2 regions of the Streptomyces sp. NPDC019531 genome follow, and region 1 is predicted to be linked to the other one. Evidence: riboswitches for the same ligand, from Rfam matches in the RefSeq annotation. Region 1 holds a riboswitch; the other holds the start of a gene.

Region 1 (3,837 bases):
AGCAGCACCGTGCGTGGAAGCCATACGCCTCAACCTAGCCCGGCCCGGAACCGCTCAAACGTACGCTTGCGCTCAGTGGGGGGCCGTATACGGAACGCCGCATTCTGTAACGCGCTCCCGTGCGACGCGACTGCTAGGCGACCTTCCGCTCGGCGTACTCCGCGATCTCCACCATCGGCGGCCGCTCCTCCGTGTCCACGGAGTACGTCCGCGGCTCGAAGCCGTCCGCGCCCCGCTCGAACTGGGTGAGGGCGGGCCTGATCATGTGGCCGCGGGCCAGCCGGAGCTGGGCGGTGCGGTAGATCGCGGCGGACATCCGGCCCAGGGCCTGACCGTCCTGGTGGCGGTGCTTGCGGACCCCGACGTCGACCTGGGCGAGGGCGTCCAGGCCCACCAGGTGCAGGGCGTCGACCAGCATGCCGAGCTCGACGCCGTACCCGACGGGGAACGGGAGCTGTTCGAGCAGGCTGCGGCGGGCCGCGTACTCGCCGCCCAGCGGCTGCACGAAACCGGCCAGCTGCGGCCAGTGCATGTTCAGCAGCGGGCGCGCCATCAGCTCGGTGACCCGGCCGCCCTGCCCGGCGGCGCCGCCCAGGGGACGGTCGTACATGCCCTTGACGAGGTCGACCTCGGGGTCGGTGAGCAGCGGGCCGACGATCCCGGAGACGAAGTCCGAGGAGAACTCCTTCAGGTCGGCGTCTATGAAACAGACGATGTCCCCGGAGGTGGCGAGCAGCGAGCGCCACAGGACCTCGCCCTTGCCGGGGACGGCGGGCAGCCGGGGCAGGATCTCGTCGCGGTGCACCACCGTGGCGCCGGCCGCGGCGGCCACCTCCGAGGTGCGGTCGGTCGACCCCGAGTCGACGACGACGATCTCGTCGACCAGCGGGACCTGCAGCACGAGGTCGTGACGGATCACGGAGACGATGTCACCGACCGTCTCCTCCTCGTTGAGCGCGGGCAGCACGACGCTGACCGTCTGCCGGGTGCGCTGCTTGGCGGCCATGATCTGGTGGAGCGGGCGATCGGTGACCGACCAGGAGCGGGTGCTCAGCCAGCGCTCGACTTCTTCCAGCACGTAGGCGGCTCCTTAGCGTGTGATCCATCTCGCGGTTCGGACGACTATCTCAACTGTCCTGGTCGTCGGTTACAGTCTTGAACAACGCGGGTGACCATCGCATGTCCTGGATGGCCCGCCGTTCACAACTTCATACCGCTCATCCAGAGGGGCAGAGGGATACGGCCCGATGAAGCCCCGGCAACCCTCCAGTCGGTTCTCGTAGCGATCACTGTCGATCGTTCTCCGCGAGGCTCCCGACTCGGGAAGGTGCCAAATCCGTCTCACGGCGAAGTGCGTCGTGAGGAAGATGAGGAGAAAGGGCCTCGCCTCCATGGCTGCGCAGACTGTTGCAAGCACCACGAACTCCGTCGATCTGGGTCCCGCCGCGGCGCTGAGCTGCCGCGAATGCGGCCACCGCGTCCCGCTGGGCCCGGTCTTCGCCTGCGAGGAGTGTTTCGGCCCGCTCGAGATCGCGTACGACTTCTCGGCCTACGACACCGAGGAGCTCCGCAAGCGGATCGAGGCGGGTCCCGCGAACATCTGGCGTTACGCGCCGCTGCTGCCCGTCCCCGCGGACGTGGCGACCAAGCCGAACATCAACCCCGGCTGGACCCAGCTCGTCAAGGCCGACAACCTCGCCCGCGAGCTCGGCGTGACCGGCGGCCTGTACATCAAGGACGACTCCGGCAACCCGACGCACTCCTTCAAGGACCGGGTCGTGGCCCAGGCCCTTGAGGCCGCGCGCGCCTTCGGCTTCACCACACTCTCCTGCTCGTCCACCGGCAACCTCGCCGGTGCGGTGGGCGCCGCCGCCGCCCGCGCCGGCTTCCGCTCCTGCGTGTTCATCCCGCACGACCTGGAGCAGGGCAAGGTCGTCATGGCCGCGATCTACGGCGGCGAGCTCGTCGGCATCGAGGGCAACTACGACGACGTGAACCGCTTCTGTTCCGAGCTGATCGGCGACCCGGCCGGCGAGGGCTGGGGCTTCGTCAACGTCAACCTGCGGCCGTACTACGCGGAGGGCTCCAAGACCCTGGCGTACGAGATCTGCGAGCAGCTGGGCTGGCAGCTGCCCGACCAGCTCGTCGTGCCGATCGCCTCCGGTTCGCAGCTCACCAAGATCGACAAGGGTCTGCAGGAGCTGATCAAGCTCGGGCTCGTCGAGGACAGGCCGTACAAGATCTTCGGGGCGCAGGCCGAGGGGTGCAGCCCTGTCTCCGTCGCGTACAAGGCGGGGCAGGACGTCGTACGGCCGCAGAAGCCCAACACGATCGCCAAGTCCCTCGCCATCGGCAACCCGGCGGACGGGCCGTACGTCCTGGACATCGCGCGGCGCACCGGCGGTGCGGTGGAGGACGTCAACGACGAGCAGGTCGTCGACGCGATCAAGCTGCTCGCCCGGAGTGAGGGGATCTTCGCGGAGACCGCCGGTGGGGTGACGGTCGGCGTGGCCAAGAAGCTGATCGAGAACGGGCTGCTCGACCCTTCGAAGACGACCGTTGTACTGAACACGGGCGATGGGCTCAAGACCCTGGACGCGGTGGCGGGTACGGGTCTTACGGCGACGATCCGTCCCAACCTTGATTCGTTCCGCGAGGCAGGTCTCGCGTAGTCGTTGTTCGTCTGCGGGCCGGTGGGGGCTGGTCGCGCCCGCGCGGCGGTAGCCGCAAATCGAGCAGAGTCCCGCGCCCCTAAAGGCGATCACCTGACCGGAGGTCTGAACATGAGCGTTTCCGTCCGTATCCCCACCATTCTGCGCACCTACACCGGCGGGCAGGCCGAGGTGGCCGCCGAAGGTGGGACCCTCGCCGAGGTCATCGCCGATCTGGAGAAGAACCACACCGGTATCGCGGCCCGGGTGCTCGACGACCAGGGCAAGCTGCGGCGGTTCGTCAACGTGTACGTGAACGACGACGACGTGCGGTTCGAGCAGGGGCTGGAGACGGCGACGCCCGACGGGGCCGGAGTCTCGATCATCCCGGCCGTCGCCGGCGGGTGACCGTATGACTGGTCATTACCTTCGGTAACAGTAATTACCGAGTGTTCATCTGATTGCCCCCTCCGCGAGAGAAGCGGAGGGGGCAATTCTCTATGGTTGAGCGCGGTACAGTTGGGGAAGCTGCGGCTTTCTTCATGCCGCATGCATATGAGTTCTGGCTTCGCATGCGATGAGAAGTAGCCAAAGTGTGCGCGTCTTATGTGCCTTATGCGTCTTTTATGGGGCCCGACTTGCCCCGAATTCAGGCGAATTCTCGCTACATTCCGGACCCCTTCCGTCCAGAATTCTCGTCCGATTGACCTGTTGCAGACGGCAGTTGGACAGATACATTCAGCCGCGGTCGACGCGTTCCGGCGCACGCCCCCAACCATGTGGGGGGTGAGGTCTGACCCGGATCCGCGAAGTGCGGGTCCGTGCAAGGGCCAGTAATAGGGGAGTTAGGCATGGCTCAGGGCACCGTCAAGTGGTTCAACGCGGAGAAGGGGTACGGCTTCATCGCGGTCGACGGTGGTGCGGATGTATTCGTCCACTACAGCGCGATCCAGATGGACGGTTACCGCACCCTTGAAGAGGGCCAGCGGGTCGAGTTCGAGATCTCGCAGGGTCAGAAGGGGCCGCAGGCGGACATGGTCCGTCTCGCGACAGGCTGAAGCACGCGCCGGGTAACAACAGCGTCGTTCTTCGTTCTTCTTCGGAGGGCTCGTATCCCATGGGGAGTCATGGGTTACGAGCCCTTCGGCATGGGCGGGCGTTTGCGCAGTTCCCCGCCCCCTGATGC
Region 2 (3,837 bases), on a different contig from region 1:
ACCCGGGGCCCGTCCGGCGCGAGCAGGATGTTGGAGGGCTTGAGGTCCCGGTGGACCAGTCCCTTGGCATGGATCGCGGCGAGCGCCTCGGCGAGCGCGGCGGCCAGCAGCCGTACCGCGTCCGCGGACAGCGGGCCCCGGTCGAGCACCGCGTCCCGCAGGTTGGGGCCCGCCACGAACTCGCTGGCCATCCACGGCCGCGCGGCCTCGGTGTCCGCGTCCACGACCCGCGCGGTGTACGTCCCGGCCCCGCCGACGGTCTGCGCGGCCCGTACCTCGTGCCGGAACCGGGCGCGGAAGGTGCGGTCCTCGGCGTGCTCGGCCCGTACGACCTTCACGGCCAGCCGCAGCCCGCCCCGCGCCTCGGCGAGATACACCTCGCCCATCCCGCCGGACCCGAGTCTGCCCAGGACCTCGTACGGCCCGATGGTCCGCGGGTCCGTCTCGCGCAGCTCCTGCACCCCGTGTTCCCCCCTGCCTCCGTACGGCTGCCGGGATCGAGCGTATACGCGGGGTGGACGTCGGTACGTCAGACGGCCGGGACGCAGCGGCCGTCCTCGGTGCGGTACGTCCACTTCGCACCGTCCGCGACCAGTTCCTTCACGGCCCGCACGAACCGCTCGACGTGCTCGTCCGGCGTGCCCGCGCCGAAGCTCACCCGGATCGCGTTGAGGGACTTCTCGCCGGGCGCGGCCTCGGGTGCGCCGCACTCGCCCTGGGACTGCGGGTCGCTGCCGAGCAGGGTGCGGACGAGGGGGTGGGCGCAGAACAGGCCGTCGCGGACGCCGATGCCGTACTCGGCGGAGAGCGCGGCGGCGAAGTGGGAGCTGTTCCAGCCCTCGACGACGAAGGAGATCACGCCGACGCGGGGGGCGTCGTCGCCGAAGAGGGACAGGACGCGGACCTCGGGGACCTCCGCGAGGCCTTCGCGGACCTTGGAGATCAGGTGCCGCTCGCGGGCGACCAGGGTGTCGAAGCCCGCCTCGGTGAGGGCCTTGCAGGCGGAGGCGATGGAGTAGGCGCCGATGACGTTGGGGGAACCGGCCTCGTGGCGTGCGGCGCTGTCGTGCCACTCCACGTCCACTCCCCCGTCCTCGCGCCGCGTGACCTTGCGGCTGGCGCCTCCGCCCGCCAAGTACGGCTGAGCCTGGCGCAGCCAGTCGGCGCGGCCGGCCAGGACGCCGGAGCCGAAGGGGGCGTAGAGCTTGTGGCCCGAGAAGGCGACCCAGTCGACATCGAGGTCACGGACGCTCACCGGGTGGTGCGGGGCGAGCTGGGCCGCGTCGAGGACGATCCGGGCGCCGTGCGCGTGGGCCGCCGCCGACAGTTCGCGGACCGGCCACAGCTCTCCGGTGACGTTGGAGGCGCCGGTGACGCAGACCAGGGCCGGGCCCTGGGGGTCACGGTCGGCGAGGGCCTTCTCCAGGGTCTCGACGGCCTGGCGCGGGGTGCGCGGGGCGTCGAGGTAGGTGACCCTGGCGTCCTGCCAGGGCAGCAGGCTCGCGTGATGCTCGGTCTCGAAGACGAAGACCTGGCAGTCGGCGGGGAGGGCGGCGGCGAGAAGGTTCAGCGCGTCGGTGGTCGACCGGGTGAAGATCAGCTGGTCGTCGTCCCGGCAGTCGAGGAACTCGGTGACGGTCCTGCGGGCGTTCTCGAAGAGGTCGGTCGACAGCTGAGAGAGGTAGCCGGCCCCGCGGTGGACGCTGCCGTAGTAGGGCGCATAGGCCGCCACGTCGTCCCAGACGCGCTGGAGGGCGGGGGCGCTGGCCGCGTAGTCGAGGGCCGCGTAGGTGACCTCGCCGCCGGTGACGAGCGGGACGGTGACATCCCGGCCCAGAACGGGCAGGTGGGCACAAATGGTCTGGGCGGAGGCAGCAGTGGAGACAGACATGGGGGGGCTCCCGTGAAGGCACTCAGGTGAAAGAGAAGAAGGGTGTGCGGAGGCGGGGCTCGGCGCCCTATCGCATTCGCTTGCTCACGGAAGACTCCCTCGAACGACCAGGACCCCTGGTTTCGAGAGGGGCCCGCGCTTGCCGTGAACCTCGCTGCTCACGGCCTGGTCTTCACCCGGGGCACCCCGCCACGGACGGAGGGTTGCCGGACAGTCGGCCGGGGCCTCATGACTGTCACTCATGACCTGGTACAGGAACGTACGTGAAGTGATCGCGGTCCCGCAACTCGTGTCCGAACTGCGGGACCGCGACCGCCTGCTACGCGTTGCTCGCGGCCACCCAGCGCGCCAGCGCCCGCTTCGCCGACCCCGAGTCGATCGACTCCGCGGCCCTGGCCATACCGGCCCGCAGCTGCTCGGCCAGCGTCCCGGTGCCGGGGTCCAGGGCGACCAGCGCGGCCGCCGAGTTCAGGAGTACGGCGTCCCGCACCGGGCCCGTCTCGCCGTCCAGGAGCCGCCGCGCGACCTCGGCGTTGTACGCGGGGTCACCGCCCCGCAGCGCCTCCACCGGCACCAGTTCGATGCCGACGTCCCTGGGGTCGAAGCTCTCCTCGGTGACCTTGCCGTCGCGGACGATCCAGACCCGGGAGGTCGACGTGGTCGTCAGCTCGTCGAGGCCGTCGTCACCGCGGAAGACCAGGGAGGAGTTGCCGCGCTCGGCGAAGACGCCCGCGACGATCGGTGCCATGCGGGGATCGGCCACCCCGACCGCCTGGGCCCGGACCCGGGCCGGATTGGTCAGCGGACCGAGGACGTTGAACACCGTACGGATGCCCAACTGGCCGCGAGCGGCGCCCACATGACGTAGCGCCGGGTGGAACTTGATCGCGAAACAGAAGGTGATCCCGGCCTCATCGGCCACCTCGGCCACCCGCTGCGGGGTCAGCTCCAGGTTGACGCCGAGCTTCTCCAGGACGTCCGAGGCACCGGAGGCCGAGGAGGCGGCCCGGTTGCCGTGCTTGACGACCTTGGCGCCGGTGCCGGCGATGACGATCGAGGACATCGTGGAGATGTTCACCGTCTTCGCGCCGTCGCCGCCGGTGCCGACGATGTCGACGGTCGGGCCCGACACCTCGATCACGTTCGCGTGCTCGTACATCGCCCGGACCAGACCGGTGATCTCCTCGACGGTCTCGCCCTTGGCCCGCAGCGCCACCACGAACCCGGCGATCTGGGCGTCGGTGGCCTCGCCGCGCATGATCCGGTCCAGCGCCCAGAACGTGGCGTCGGCCTCCTGGTCACGGCCGGACAGCAGACCGTTCAGCACCTCGGGCCAGGAACGGCCCGCCGCGATGTCGCCTCCAGCGGGGGTCACAGCGCTCATGGGGCCGCTCCAGATGTCGTAGAAAAGTGTGCCCACACCCTATCCAGCCCGCAGCACGGCGCAGGGCCCCGTCCGGTGTTCGGACGGGGCCCTGCGCCTGAGGACCGCAAGCCGCCGACGGCGAGCAGGGGCCGGGGTGGGGGGTGTCCGCCCGCAGCGGCCGGCGTCCGTTATCCAGCACATCGTGAACAACCCACCCCCCCGCCCCGGGGGGGGCGCCCCCCCCCCCCCCCCCCCCCCCCCCACCCCCCCCCCCCCCCCCCCCCCCCCCCCCCCCCCCCCCCCCCCCCCCCCCCCCCCCCCCCCCGCCCCCGACTCCAAACCACACCACACGCGCTACGCAAGCCCCCACCGAGGCCGCACAGGCCGCCGCAGGCATCAGGGGCGCGGGGAACTGCGCAAAAACGCCCGCCCCCACCGAGCCCGCACTCCACGGCACGGCGAAGGGCCCGTCCGGTGTGTCGGACGGGCCCTTCTACCGCGCGTGGCGAGCGCAGCGATCAGTGGTGGCCGTGGCCGCTCGTGATCTCCTTGTACTCCTCGACGGTGGGCTTGGCGATCT

Evidence for each region. Region 1 has a riboswitch for S-adenosylmethionine ahead of thrC (threonine synthase). Riboswitches for the same ligand answer to the same signal wherever they lie in the genome.
Region 2: it holds a riboswitch for S-adenosylmethionine, as region 1 does, so the genes downstream of both, ACI2L1_RS22765 (aminotransferase class V-fold PLP-dependent enzyme) here and thrC (threonine synthase) in region 1, are expected to answer to the same signal.

The regions. Positions count from the first base shown of each region.
Region 1 is NZ_JBJDQL010000004.1:187,207-191,043, reverse strand. It holds gene ACI2L1_RS07090 (trehalose-6-phosphate synthase) at 1-24, opposite strand, end outside; gene ACI2L1_RS07085 (glucosyl-3-phosphoglycerate synthase) at 134-1,078, opposite strand; SAM riboswitch class I at 1,215-1,374, shown strand; gene thrC (threonine synthase) at 1,392-2,672, shown strand; gene ACI2L1_RS07075 (MoaD/ThiS family protein) at 2,784-3,059, shown strand; gene ACI2L1_RS07070 (cold-shock protein) at 3,503-3,709, shown strand.
Region 2 is NZ_JBJDQL010000019.1:134,254-138,090, reverse strand. It holds gene ACI2L1_RS22770 (PQQ-binding-like beta-propeller repeat protein) at 1-461, opposite strand, end outside; gene ACI2L1_RS22765 (aminotransferase class V-fold PLP-dependent enzyme) at 530-1,891, opposite strand; SAM riboswitch class IV at 2,022-2,138, opposite strand; gene trpD (anthranilate phosphoribosyltransferase) at 2,211-3,275, opposite strand; gene ACI2L1_RS22755 (cytochrome bc complex cytochrome b subunit) at 3,776-3,837, opposite strand, start outside.